DNA from 2 places in the Psychromonas aquatilis genome. Region 2 is predicted to be linked to the other one. Evidence: riboswitches for the same ligand, from Rfam matches in the RefSeq annotation. Region 2 holds a riboswitch; the other holds the start of a gene.
The links. Region 2 has a riboswitch for cobalamin ahead of V6256_RS11315 (TonB-dependent receptor plug domain-containing protein). Riboswitches for the same ligand answer to the same signal wherever they lie in the genome.
Positions count from the first base shown of each region.

Region 1: it holds a riboswitch for cobalamin, as region 2 does, so the genes downstream of both, V6256_RS05600 (DUF4198 domain-containing protein) here and V6256_RS11315 (TonB-dependent receptor plug domain-containing protein) in region 2, are expected to answer to the same signal.

Region 1 covers NZ_JBAKAZ010000014.1:26,891-33,781, forward strand. The annotation lists gene V6256_RS05575 (ABC transporter permease) at 1-873, shown strand, start outside; gene rpsO (30S ribosomal protein S15) at 1,111-1,380, shown strand; gene V6256_RS05585 (HAD family hydrolase) at 1,522-2,022, opposite strand; gene V6256_RS05590 (antibiotic biosynthesis monooxygenase family protein) at 2,012-2,329, opposite strand; gene V6256_RS05595 (VOC family protein) at 2,339-2,758, opposite strand; cobalamin riboswitch at 2,940-3,079, shown strand; gene V6256_RS05600 (DUF4198 domain-containing protein) at 3,208-4,044, shown strand; gene cbiM (cobalt transporter CbiM) at 4,107-4,715, shown strand; gene V6256_RS05610 (hypothetical protein) at 4,715-5,314, shown strand; gene cbiQ (cobalt ECF transporter T component CbiQ) at 5,314-6,105, shown strand; gene V6256_RS05620 (energy-coupling factor ABC transporter ATP-binding protein) at 6,092-6,790, shown strand; gene V6256_RS05625 (AAA family ATPase) at 6,796-6,891, shown strand, end outside.
Region 2 covers NZ_JBAKAZ010000044.1:17,073-23,963, reverse strand. The annotation lists gene ilvA (threonine ammonia-lyase, biosynthetic) at 1-1,221, shown strand, start outside; gene V6256_RS11320 (hypothetical protein) at 2,101-2,373, opposite strand; cobalamin riboswitch at 2,517-2,682, shown strand; gene V6256_RS11315 (TonB-dependent receptor plug domain-containing protein) at 2,815-4,716, shown strand; gene V6256_RS11310 (ABC transporter substrate-binding protein) at 4,761-5,801, shown strand; gene V6256_RS11305 (FecCD family ABC transporter permease) at 5,791-6,828, shown strand; gene V6256_RS11300 (ABC transporter ATP-binding protein) at 6,828-6,891, shown strand, end outside.

The DNA.
Region 1 (6,891 bases), on a different contig from region 2:
CTACCACACAGCGATGCATTTGCGATTATGCGTGGTCGAGTCACGGCAATAAATGATCAAAAAACAACAGATCTTGATGTTTATGAAACGGCAGAGACTCGGGTTTTAAAACGAGAAGTTAATTTTACTTGGTTAAAAGAGTTACCGGTTTATAACGAAGTGGTTGCTGGTGAGTGGAGCGGCGAGAAAACCGTTTCAGTAGAGCAAGAAATCGCTAATGAACTCGGGTTAAAACTAGGAGATAAATTAACTTTTGAAGTGAACAGTCAAGTTTTCAGCGCAACCATTAATTCATTTAGGGCGGTGGAGTGGCAGAGTCTAAAGCCTAACTTTGTGTTTATTTTTAGCGAAGATGCGGTTGCTGATTTACCATCGACTTGGATGGTTAGTTTTAGAGCGACGCAAGATCAAACGCCATTAGTTAATCAACTCGCTCGTGCATACCCAACGGTAACGCTATTAGATTTACGTACCATGGCGGATAAAGTACAGGCATTGTTAAGGCAAATATCTTGGTCATTAACAGGTTTGGCAGCATTAGGGGTTGTTGCTGGTGTTTTATTGATCTTTACTTTATTACGCTTGAGTTTAAGTGAACGTAAACGAGAAATAACCTTATATCGAACCTTAGGCGCGAGTAAAAAACGTATCAGTCATACCTTATGGGCTGAATATGGCTTACTTGGTTTAAGTGCTGGATTCGTTGCTGCTATTGCTGCTGAAATAATTCTAGCGAGTTTAATGACATGGGGATTTGATCTTCCTGTGCAGTTACATCCGAGTATGTGGTTGGTGTTACCTGTATTGGCGGTTTTCATTGTCTTTGTTAGTTTAGGTTCTGTGATTAAGCAGTTATTAAAACCACTTAGATAAATGGCGATACTAATGACTTGAGTTGGTTGAATTAAATCAAATTATTTTTATGGCTGATTAAACGCATTTGAACAGTGAAGCTAGCGATTCAAAATAACTTGAAATTAGTCAACTTTGTGGTTGCACAGTAAACAAAAAGGCCGTAATATTCGGCCTTCACTTTATCGCTGAATTAGTGATCGGCGATAATAATTAAAATAGGTTATTCACATAACCAATCATATATCGGAGTACGTTATGTCACTAAGTGCAGAACAGAAAGCTGAGATTGTAGCAAAATTTGGTCGCGCAGAAGGCGATACTGGTTCACCTGAAGTTCAAGTTGCATTGTACACAGTACAAATCAACCACCTTCAAGGCCACTTTAAAGAGCACATCCATGATCACCACAGCCGTCGTGGTCTATTACGCATGGTTAGTCAACGTCGTAAATTACTTGACTACTTAAAGCGTAAAAATGTTGCTGCTTACACAGCATTAATCGCAGAATTAGGTCTACGTCGTTAATTTCGACTTAAACTTGAATATCAAAAAGAGCCTAAGGGCTCTTTTTTTGTATCTATAATTTGAGATACGTAATTTGAGATACGAGTGTGGAATGGTTGCTGTTATTGACGTGCTTGGTGGGTTATAGAAGTTGCTTTGCGATTAACTGATAAGCTCACTTAAGTCTGTGATCGTTTTGAACTCATTCGCCGTTGAAATGTTATCTTTTGAGGTAAGCCAGATAGCAGTAATACCTGCTATGATAGCGGGCTGAATATCATTTTGATAATAATCACCAACCATAACAATTTGCGAGGCAGGTACATTTAACTTCTCAATAATCCTTGGGAAAAATGCTAAGGATTTTTTATCTACACCTAGATTTTCCTTGCAAAAATAACCGCTAATATACTGGTTTAGATTAGCACGCTCAAAAGCCAGTTTGATTTCTTGCTCAGTAGAGTCTGCAGCGCCTGTTGCAACAAATATAGTTGCTGTTTTTGCTAAGGTAGCTAACATTATTTCTGCATTGGCTAACACTTGAATTTTTGGCCATTGATACATCTTTCCTGAGTAATCAGGGAAATCAACCATTAAAGTATCTCCCCAGTCAAACAGGTAAACTTGAGATTGTGGTTTTTTATTAAAGATATTAGAGTTCATAATCACGCTCTACTTTTGATATCCGTACTTTAAAATGTTGGTACCAAGTTTTACGGCCATTCTTTTGCGCTAGTAAGTGCTCTGTATTAGCTTTCCAGTTTTTAATCGATTCTAGGTCAGCCCAATAGGAGACAGTTATGCCAATTTCTTCCCTTGCTGACTCTATCCCTAAGAAGCCAGTTTGTTGTTGTGCAAGTTTCACCATTCTGTCTGCTGTTTGTGTATACCCAAGATCATTATCAGTACGAATTGATGTAAAAATAACGGCAAAATAAGGAGGTTGCGGTGTTTTTGATATTAATGACATGTGCTTCCTTTATTCATATAAAAACTTTTCTTCAGGAATATCGCTAGAATATTCAATTAATTCCCATTCAAAACCAAAAGCATCGAAAAAATATAATCGTTTTCTATGCTGTTCAACAGGTGTATCAATACTCGCTTGGTACCCAGCTTTGATTAAGTCAGCTTCAATTCTTGCTAAGTCTTCAACAATGAGAGCGATATGATTAATACCATGGTTTTTATAAGTTTTTAAAGGAAACGCTGGTGTCGCCTCTAAATGAGGCTCCTGTAATGCAAAATAATAGTGGTCATTTCCTATATGTGCCCAACGATAACTATTTTCTGGTGATTGATCTCTTCTAACCTTAAAGTCAGGGGCGACAATTTTGATAAACTTTATGGCTTCATCAATATCAGGTACGGTAATATTTAAGTGCTCTATTTTTGTCATATTTAATATCCCTTTAAATAAGTTGTTTTTATATTAGTGAGTAGAATAAGCGGCTTTTAAATTATCTTGATAGTGTGTTTAAGTCACGCAGATCAAATACAAAAAGATAATATTAACAGATGCTTTACGTTGACTGTTACCCCTTTAACAAGCTATTGTTCTGCCTCCTTAGGATATAGTCTTAAAACTATGCACCTCATCTTATAATTAGGTAAGTATGAGTTGTTTGGGAACTTGGTCAAATACCAAGGCTGCCCCCGCAACGGTAGAACAAATTATGTTTGTTAAGCCCGGATACCAAACCTTAGGATGATACTTGTATGCTACAAGTACCGTGGTGTTGCGGAGGGCTTCACCGGATGGTATTTCTTATTTAAATTTATTTAGAGATTAAGAATACCGCCTCCTCCACAACTTCGCCTGTTATTTAATCAGACGGAGATTTTCCTTTGCTAAACTTTACAAAATTAACACCGAGCATTAACTTAAAGCGTTTTATTGCTCCTGTTGTACTCGCCATTGGTTGTACGTTACCTACTTACGCCAGTGCTCATTTTCAAATGATTTATACCCCGGAATTATTGCGTGATAAAGGCGGGAATATGACCCTCAAAATGCCTTTTACTCATCCTGCAGCAAGTGGCCATGTTATGAAACTGGATAAGCCAGAAGCTTTCTACATGATTAAAAAAGGTAAGAAAACAGATTTACTGGATACGGTATCTGAGATTGAATGGGAAAGTGCCGTTGATACAGGCCATGCTTATCAAGCTAATGTGAAATTACGTGGATTAGGCGACTATGTGTTTATCTCACAACCATCTCCTTACTTTGAAGCTGAAGAAGGTTTTTACATTCAACAGATAACTAAAACGATTGTTAATGTTGGTGGTCTACCAACAGATTGGAATGAAGACTTTGGCTTAGCTGCGGAAATTGTGCCATTAACCAAACCTTATGCTATTTATGAGGGAGGAATTTTTACTGGCGTTGTTAAATCACGAGGTCAAGCGGTACCTTTTGCCGAGATTGAAGTAGAGTTTGTGAATTATGTCCCTGAAATGGAACATAATCGCTTTGCAAAAACGCCATTAATGACACCTGCAGCTGATGTGTTTATTACCCAAACTATTTATGCTGATGCAAATGGCACCTTTAATTATGTCTTGCCTAAAGCTGGGCAATGGGGATTTGCTGCACTAGGTGTAGGTGAGCAGAAAACTTATAAAGACAAAGCGTTATCTCAGGATGCAGTGATCTGGGTTGAAGCAACTAAACTACCTTAGATAAAACCGATACTCACTAAGCGTTGTGAGTATCTTTATGATTAAAGAATAAAAGGCAAATTATGCATATAGTTGATGGTGCGTTGTCTTCACCGGTGTTAATCAGTGGAGCAGTATTGAGTGCAATAGGGGTATTCATTGGCCTTAAAAAAATGGATTATGAACGTTTACCTTTAATTGGTGTATTAGCTTCTGTTTTTTTTATTGCATCTTATATTCACCTACCGCTAGGTTTTTCTAGTGTGCATTTAATCATGAATGGGTTATTAGGTATTATACTGGGTTGGGTGGCCTTTCCGGCTTTATTAGTGGCATTGTTGTTACAGGTGATCTTCTTTGGGTTTGGTGGGTTACTGGTGTTAGGTGCCAATACCCTGAATATTGCACTTCCTGCGGTGATAATTTATTACCTTTGTTATCAAGGCGTTCGTCATGATAGCCCTAAAGTTGCTGCAATATGGGCGGCAATAGGTGGTGCAGCTGCTATTTTGATTACTGCACTGATGGTGGCATTTTCATTAGCCTTATCTGGAGAATCTTTTGTTTTAGCTGCAAAAGCCGTGGTGCCTGCACATATTCCAATTATGTTGATTGAAGGCTTTGTCTCCTATGCTGCAATGTATTTAATCCATACCGTTAAACCAGAATTTATTAGTAAAGGTACAAATTAATGAAGTGGCTGATTCCTGTTGTTACTGTTTTAAGTTTATCTATCTCTTGTCACGCTATTGCTCACAATGTAATGGGTGGTGTTTATGCAGAAGGCTTTGAAATTGAAGGCGAAGCAGGTTTTTCCAATGGGGCAATGGCAAACCCTGGCACAGTAGTGAAAGTCACTGACGATGCTGGCAATAGCTTAGGTGAAGTGTTAACCGACGAAGAGGGCGCCTTTGTTTTTACGGCTAAAAAACATATCACGCATCATTTTGAGATTAATATGGGCGCTGGGCATGTATTAAAAATGCAGTTGCCCGCGGAAGAGTTGCCGGACAATGCAAGCGATGATTTGACCAGTACTAGTATCAACAACGCTGTTACAAATGATACTAAGCAAGCTGCTGATCAGAAAACCTCAAAAAACGCACAAGCAGTAAATACCTTACTCTTAGAAAAAGCGATCGCAAAACAACTCAAACCGTTAAGGCGTGAAATACAAGAACTCAAAGAGAAGTCAGGATTGCGCGATATTATTGGCGGTATTGGTTATATTTTTGGTCTACTCGGCTTAGTGGCTTTTTTACGTGAGCGTAAACAAAAGGCTAAATCGTAATGTCGCAAAGCTTAGAGCACAGCTTAACATCTTGGTCAGGCCAAGCGCTTAAACATAAAGCGTCGTGGATTGATGATATTGATGCTCGTGTACGCGTAGTTTGCTCTGCTTTGTTTGCATTAGTCGTGGTATCGAGTCAATTTTTTACACCGACCTTATTAGGTCTGTTGTGTGCTTTTATGTTGGTGAAAGCCAGCAAACTGAATATTAAACGAACGCTACGTCGTGTGGTGGCGATGGATTTATTCATGTTGACATTAATCTGTGTTTTACCTTTTACCACCCCAGGTGATGCAATCTTTACTGTCATGGGATTAACCGCCAGCTGGCAGGGTTTACTGCATGCTTTACTTATTACAGTGAAAGCCAATGCGGTATTATTGGTCTTGTTCTCATTAGTGGCGACGATGAGCGCCTCAACACTAGGGCATGCACTTGCACACCTTAAGGTACCAGATAAGTTGGTGCATCTATTGTTATTTATGGTGCGTTATTTGGATGTGATTAGCCAAGAGTATAAAAAAATGCGCCGAGCAATGCAGGCTCGCGCCTTTGTACTACGAACTAATCGACATACTTGGAAAAGTATTGGTTATCTGTTTGGTATGTTGTTAATTCGCTCAGTAGAACGTGCTGAACGTATTTCAGATGCGATGAAATGCCGCGGTTTTTGTGGGCGTTATTATCTAAACGATGAGATGAAAATACGTTCAATGGATTGGGTTTTTGCTATCGTGTTTTTATCTTTTTTAATACTGCTAATAGGGCTTAATATCAATGGCTTATTCTAATCAACCACTGATTAAGATAGAAGATCTTCACTATGCTTACCCAAGGCGAGGCAATGTATTAAACGCGGTTAACTTTGCGTTATACGAAGGTGAAAGAGTCGTTATTAATGGCGATAATGGAGCCGGTAAAACCACTTTATTACACCTTATTGTTGGCCTTAAAAAAGCGAAGAGAGGCCAAGTGTTTGGTTTTGGTCAAGCCTGTCATTCGGAAAAAGAGTTTAATCAATTACGTGCTAAAGCAGGGTTATTATTTCAAGACCCGGATGATCAATTATTTTGTCCTACTGTACTAGAAGATGTCATGTTTGGTCCCTTAAACTTAGGCTTTAATAAGCAGCAGGCCATTGATAAATCGATAAAAATATTAAAAAAATTAGGGATGGAAGGGTTCGAGTCTCGGATCACTCATCAATTATCGGGTGGTGAAAAACGCATGGTAACCTTAGCTACGGTACTAGTGATGGAACCACAAGTGTTAATTTTAGATGAGCCAACTAATGCGCTTGATGAGAAAGCAAAAGCCCGGTTACTGAATGTGTTATTAGCACTGCCTCAAGCGATGATTATTATTTCACACGATAAGTTATTCTCAGCGCAGCTTGCAACGCGTAATATGAATCTAGAGAATGGTTTTTTAACCGAGCAAACAAATACAGGTCAACAGCATAAAGAGGTTGTGTAAAGCATATGCAAAAATTAGATAACATGAATCGGCATGAGCATGACATTATCTTCCCTTTTAGTGCGGTGCAAGGGCAAGAGTTATTTAAGCTTGCATTGCTA
Region 2 (6,891 bases):
ACGCCTGATATTAAAGTAAATTCAGTACGCAGCTTTGGGGCAACCGTTGTTTTAACCGGCGACTCATTTGATGCCGCTAATGCTTACTCTTTAGCCTTAGCAAAGGAGCATGGTTATACCTTAATCCACCCTTTTGATGATCCTGATATCATTGCTGGACAAGGCACAGTCGGTAAAGAACTTTTACAGCAAGATGTACATCTCGATAAGATATTTGTCCCTGTCGGTGGCGGTGGCTTAGCAGCTGGGATTGCCGTTTATATTAAGCAATTACTGCCTGATATTAAAATTATCGCTGTCGAGCCTGAAGATGCAGCCTGTTTAAAAGCAGGACTAGCGGCAGGTAAGCCTGTCACTCTGCCAAAAGTTGGTTTATTTGCTGATGGTGTAGCGGTAAAAACCATTGGTCAAGAAACATTCCGTTTATGCCAGCAATACATTGATGAGGTGATCACCGTCAGCAGTGATGAAATATGCGCCGCTGTTAAAGATATTTTTGATGATACCCGAGCGATTGCTGAACCTGCTGGCGCACTGTCATTAGCTGGTCTTAAAAAATACAGCCAAGAAAATGCATTAACCGGTCAACGCTTAGCTGCGATACTCAGCGGTGCCAATGTCAATTTTCATAGTTTACGTTACGTGTCAGAACGATGTGAACTTGGTGAGCAAAATGAAAGTATTCTTGCTGTTACCATTCCTGAAAAGCAAGGCGCCTTTTTAGCTTTTTGTAATGAGTTAGATGGCCGTGCAATCACAGAGTTTAATTATCGTTATAGCGATCGTAAACAAGCTAATATTTTTGTTGGCGTAAGAACTCCTCAAGGTTTTGAAGAGTTATCAACTTTAACAGAAAAGTTAACAGCATCCGGTTATCGAGTCGCTGATTTAAGCCATGATGAAACAGCCAAACTGCATGTGCGTTATATGGTTGGTGGGGTTCCTTCTGAGCAGCTGAAAGAACGTTTATATAGCTTCGAATTTCCAGAGCATCCAAATGCGTTAATTAAGTTTTTAAATCTATTGGGTATGCACGCTAATATCACTCTATTTCATTACCGTAATCACGGCTCTGCTTATGGACAAGTACTGGCTGGTTTTGACATTGACGGACAACAAGTCGAAGAGTTTAATCAACACTTAAATGAACTGGGTTACAACTACAAAGATGAAACCTTAAACCCTGCTTACCAATACTTTTTATCTCATACTAAAAGCTAAGCAGAAGGTTTTTATTTAAAACATCAATGCCTAATTCATCATTTGATTTAGGCATTGATGTTAGTTTATCGGCTCCCTTGCAAATGAGTATTTGTGTGACTAAAAAATCTAACATCATCACTAAACCTATTCATTTCCACTAAACGTCATCCCATCTCAAAAATACCATCATACTCCCCCTTCAATATCACAGAGTCAGCATGGTTAAGTTAGCGTTTGAACTATCACCATTATACCAATTATATTAAATAAGTGATCTAAATTTTGCGCAGGAAAAATGACTGAGTTCAAGGCGTAATTTGAGTTAAATAGTTGTTCTATTTACGAAAATTACAACGAAGAAATAAGTTATTTTAACAAGCAAAATAGATCAGTTAATTAGTGTGATTGGTATTACTCAGCTTAGCCGCTTCAATTATCAACAGATAAGCTAAAAAGTGGCGAAATAATTGATAGCGGGACAGTACCGAAAGCATTGAATATTCAAGAGTGCTAAATAATAAGCCCCCACCGACAATGGCAGTACTTATTGTCGCAATTTTTATTGGTCACAGCATCGTATAATCGAAAGTTGTGCCACATTTTCAGTGAGAATACAAAAAAGAAAGCTTTTCCATTTGTACAGGGTATAAATGGTTAACAAAATAAAGAGAAGATGAATAAGACTACTGATCCACGCATTAATAGCACCTCCATCTAAGGTTTTGGCATATATTTGTGCAATCATACCTGTGCTTATAAAATCCCAAACATAAAAGCGGATAGTACTTAAACGTAAAGTCACTAAGACAGGTAAAATCTTAAACCAAGTAGTGTTTATTTATTTTGACGTAAACTAACAGTCGATGCATATTGTAACTGGACAGCTTGCCAGAGACTTTAATCGTCTATGTCTTTAACGTATCCATTCAATGCATCAGAAAAATTAACAATATGCTTATTTTGAGCTGTCAAAGCATGTGCTAGTAAAATATCAACACCCCGCCTTTTTTGCTCATCTAAAAAATGAACTTCTGGTAGTTCAGCGACTTCTGAGTTTAATGCAGATGCCTCTTCAGTTGGATGAACCTCAACAATATTTGAAAGGCTAAGCGTGGCATTTGTCGTTAATGGTACAAACAAAAGCAATAATAAAAATAATAATTTTTGCATCTAACTCTCGCAAGAACTTGTAAAATATTCAGCTAACTTTAACCGTAAATAATATCAACCATTACTTTACCAATCTAAAATAACCGTGCATTTTTTAGCAAAAACACCCCATATTGGCAATTGACAGGCCGCCTAATTTACCTATAATCGCGCCTCTGTTACGTGCCTGTAAACTCTACAAGCTTAAATGGGAAGCATGTCCCGCTAATAGTCTTTAGCGAAAAATCATGCGCTGCCCCCGCAACTGTAAATAACTTATTTAATATTATGAGTTATCAGCCAGATACCAGCGTAATAACGTCACATTCTAATTCACGGGTTGGTTAATTAGAGCGTAAAGATGATAACTATGTCGTGACGAATAACAGGGAGGTTTTCTGTTTATTTGGGCCACGATAGCCTCAAGAAAACTTCTGAATATTTTTATACTAAGGAAGTTTTATGTCCACTTTTCGTTACACCCCGATCACGTTAGCTGCTATCAGTTTATTCACTGCGCCTGTTTTTGCTGAAGACACAGCAACAGAAGAGACCGGTGAGCGAATGAATATTATGATCGTAAAAGGCGTCACTAATATTATTAATGATGAAGACAGTCGAACCGAAACAGGCACTGCGATTACGATCATCACCGAAAAAGATATCGAACAACAACAAGCAACAACCGTTGCCGATATATTAAAAAACTCTCCAGGGGTAACAATTGCTTCCAATGGAGGGCTAGGCAAAAAAACATCTGTATTTATGCGCGGAGCTGCATCTGAAAGTGTAGTTGTAGTCATTGATGGCGTTAGGGTAACCGATCAATCTTCAGCAAGTGGAGGCTTTGACTTTGCTAACTTAATGGCTGATGGGATTGAACGTATCGAAGTTATTAGAGGATCACAAAGTGCACTATGGGGAAGTGATGCACTAGGCGGCGTTATTAATATTATTACCAAAGAAGGTGGCAACGGGTTCAATGCTACGGGTACTGTTGAGCTCGGTGCAAATAACTATGCTAAGCAATTCGTTAATATAAATGGCGGAGATGAAAAAGCACACTATTCATTGTCGGTTGCTAACCTAACGACTGACGGAATTAGTGCAGGAACTGGCAGTGATGATGATCCTGATGATGATGGATATCGTAATACCATGGTCAATTTTAAAGCGGGTTATCGATTCAACGATATTTTTGCTATTGATGGCGTAGCTCGTTATACCGATGCCAAAAGCGAATACGATGCTTATGGTTATACCTCAGGAGCTGATAATGACGTTTATAGCTTAGATGAACAACGTACTGCAAAAATTAACCTGTATGTAAACTTACTTGATAGTCGTTGGAACAATCGCTTATCTCTCTCTTATGCTGATACGACTTCAGAAAACTTCGATCCTAACGGTTGGAATGGGGATTATACAGAAAACTCTGGCGAAACAATCAAGGCAGAAGTACAAAGTGACTACCTATTAAGTACAGATAACTTCGAACAACGATTTACTTTCGCAGGTGAAATTCAAAAAGATACCTTTTTACCATGGAATTCAGGCTCTACACCAGATGAACAAAAAATGGAGAGCACCGCTATTATCGGAGAATACCATCTCAATTGGCATGAAAAAGTATTCTTTACAGGTTCTCTTCGCCATGATTTTAATAGTGAATTTGATGATACTAACACTTATAAACTAGCATTAAGTGTATGGGCAACAGATTCCATCAGGTTGCATACGAGTCATGGTACAGGTGTAAAAAACCCGACATTCAGCCAGCTATTTGGCGCTTATGCAACGCCTGATTTAGAATCAGAAACGAGTATTTCTACTGATATGGGAATTGAGTATAACTTTGCCAACCAACGAGGTTATATTGATTTTACCTATTTTGATGCAGAATATGAGAATGGCATCCGCTGGAATCAAACTTTAAATACAGGCAATGGAGCCTATGAAAACCAAGATGAGAATGTACAAGGGATAGAACTGAGTTCAACGTTTAATGTAAATGAAGATTATACTATCAGCGGCCAATACACTTACTTAATGACAGAAGATGGAACGGTGGATAAAAAAGAGCTTATTCGTAGGCCAAAACACAGTGCTACACTTAATAACAATTATCAAGTTAATAATAAGTTAAACACAAACCTTGGTATTAATTATGTGGGTGAAAGATATGATTATGGTTATGTTGAGCTTGATGATTATACATTAGTAAACCTTGGTGTCTCATATCAACTAACTGAGCATTTTTCTATTCATGGCAGAGTAGAAAATGTACTTGATAAAGATTATGTTGTGATTACTGACTATGGTGTTGATCCTTTTTCAGCTTATATCGGTGTGACCTTTAAATAGTTTGTTCATCAACTACTTCAACATAACGTAAGAAAAAGGGCAAAATGAACGCATTCAAATTAATTTTTTTTGCCCTATTCTTACTTTTATTGATCGCTTTCATTCAATTTAAGAAAGATATTTTTGTTTTATTTGAAGAAGGTACAGGTAACTTTACTACACAAATATCAACTGGTGACTTCCCCAAAACATTGACCGATGTAACCGGTATTACTTATACACTTACACAACCGCCTAAACGTATTATTTCTGCAACCTTAGCCACGGACCATATTTTATCAGCCCTTGTCTCTCAAGAGCGCATAGTAGGCGTGAGTCGTTATGTTGATTATCCAAGCCTCTCTAATATTGTTGATTTTTATGCCCCTTCAATTCGACGTACAAAGACTGAAATCGAGTCTATTCTATCCCTGCAACCGGATTTAGTGTTTGTTGCTTCCTATAGTGATCCAGAAGCCGTCCGTTATTTATTAAGGAGTGATATTGCAGTGGTTCGGTTAAGTGAATTCAAAAGCTTTACCGATATTATTAATAATATACGCCTTATTGCAGATATCACTGATAGTAAAGTAAAAGGGCAACAAGTGATTGATGAATTAGAAAATCGTATTGAATTTATAAAAGCGCAAGTAAAGCCTTATAAAAAGCCACGCGTTCTTTATTATGACCTGAATGGTTTTAGTGTTGGCGGGAATTCATTAATGAATGAAGCGATTAACATATCAGGTGGCATCAATGTCGCAGAAAACATCTTGCCTGACGGTGAGCATAAAATCAGTGAAGAGCTCGCCATCTCCTTACAACCGGATATTATCGTGATGAGCCAATGGATATTTAATGATAATCAACAACAACAAAGCCCCGTCGATATTTTAAAAAATAAAGTCGCTTGGGCTAATGTCCCAGCCATCAAAAATAATAAAGTGTACGCCGTGCCAGGTACCTGGTTAAGAACCGTTTCTCAATTTAGAATAAAAGGAGTTGAAGCTATTGCTGCTATGTTGCACCCCGAGATAAAGCCCTATCCAAGAGCAGATCAAGCCAATCAGCACAACTCTTCACATGAGGTGATAGATGTTCAATAACCCTACTCATAAAATCCTTATAATAGGATTATTAGCCATTTTATTTATTACCTTAAGTGGTTTAGCGGTTTTACAAGGACCTGTTGATATTCCCTTTAATACAATATTGACGATCCTTAGTGAGGCTATTTTAGGCACTCATCACGACACCATTATTGCTTGGCAACAAAGCATTATTATTGATGTACGACTACCCCGCGTATTAATTGCCATGTTTGCAGGTGCTAGCTTGGCGCTATGTGGCTTAATCACGCAAAGTATGTTCCGCAACCCGCTAGCTTCTCCTTCTATTTTAGGTGTGTCCTCGGGCGCATCATTGGGGGCAGTGATTGCGATTTACTGCGGCGCTTCATTACTTTCAGCTTGGTCTATTCCATTATTTGCATTCATTGGCGCAGGAATCACCTTAAGCATTGTTTACCGTATCGCAACCAACCAAGGTCAATCCAACATTGCTACGCTATTATTATCGGGGGTTGCGATTAGTGCATTAAATGTTGCAGCTACCTCTCTGCTATTAGCGTTATCACTCAATAACTGGGATGTTGCGCGTATGATCATCTACTGGACAATGGGCGGTTTAGACGGCAGAACTTGGGATCATGTATTTATTATTTTGCCGATTATTTGCAGTGGTTTTATATGCTTATTATTCTACAGCAAACCTCTCGACCTTTTATTGTTAGGAGAGCAACACGCTTTATCGGTTGGCGTAGATGTAAAAAAAACACGACGTAATCTATTAATCATTAGTACAGCCATGGTCGGCGCTTCAGTCTCAGTGGTTGGAGGAATTGGTTTTATCGGATTGGTTGTCCCTCATATTTTACGTTTAATTCTTGGCCCTTCGCATCGCTACCTATTACCGGCGAGTTTATTAGGTGGCGCCATTGCTCTTATGTCAGCGGACCTATTCACCTCAGTCTTTTTCAAAAACAGTGAAATACCACTAGGTGTAATTACCGCAGCGCTTGGTGCGCCTTTCTTCCTATTTTTACTCATCAAACAGCGCGTGGTTATCAACTAATGACTGATTCAATCATCAATGAAAATAACCTTAAAGCCAATCATCAGCCATTACTGTCAGCTA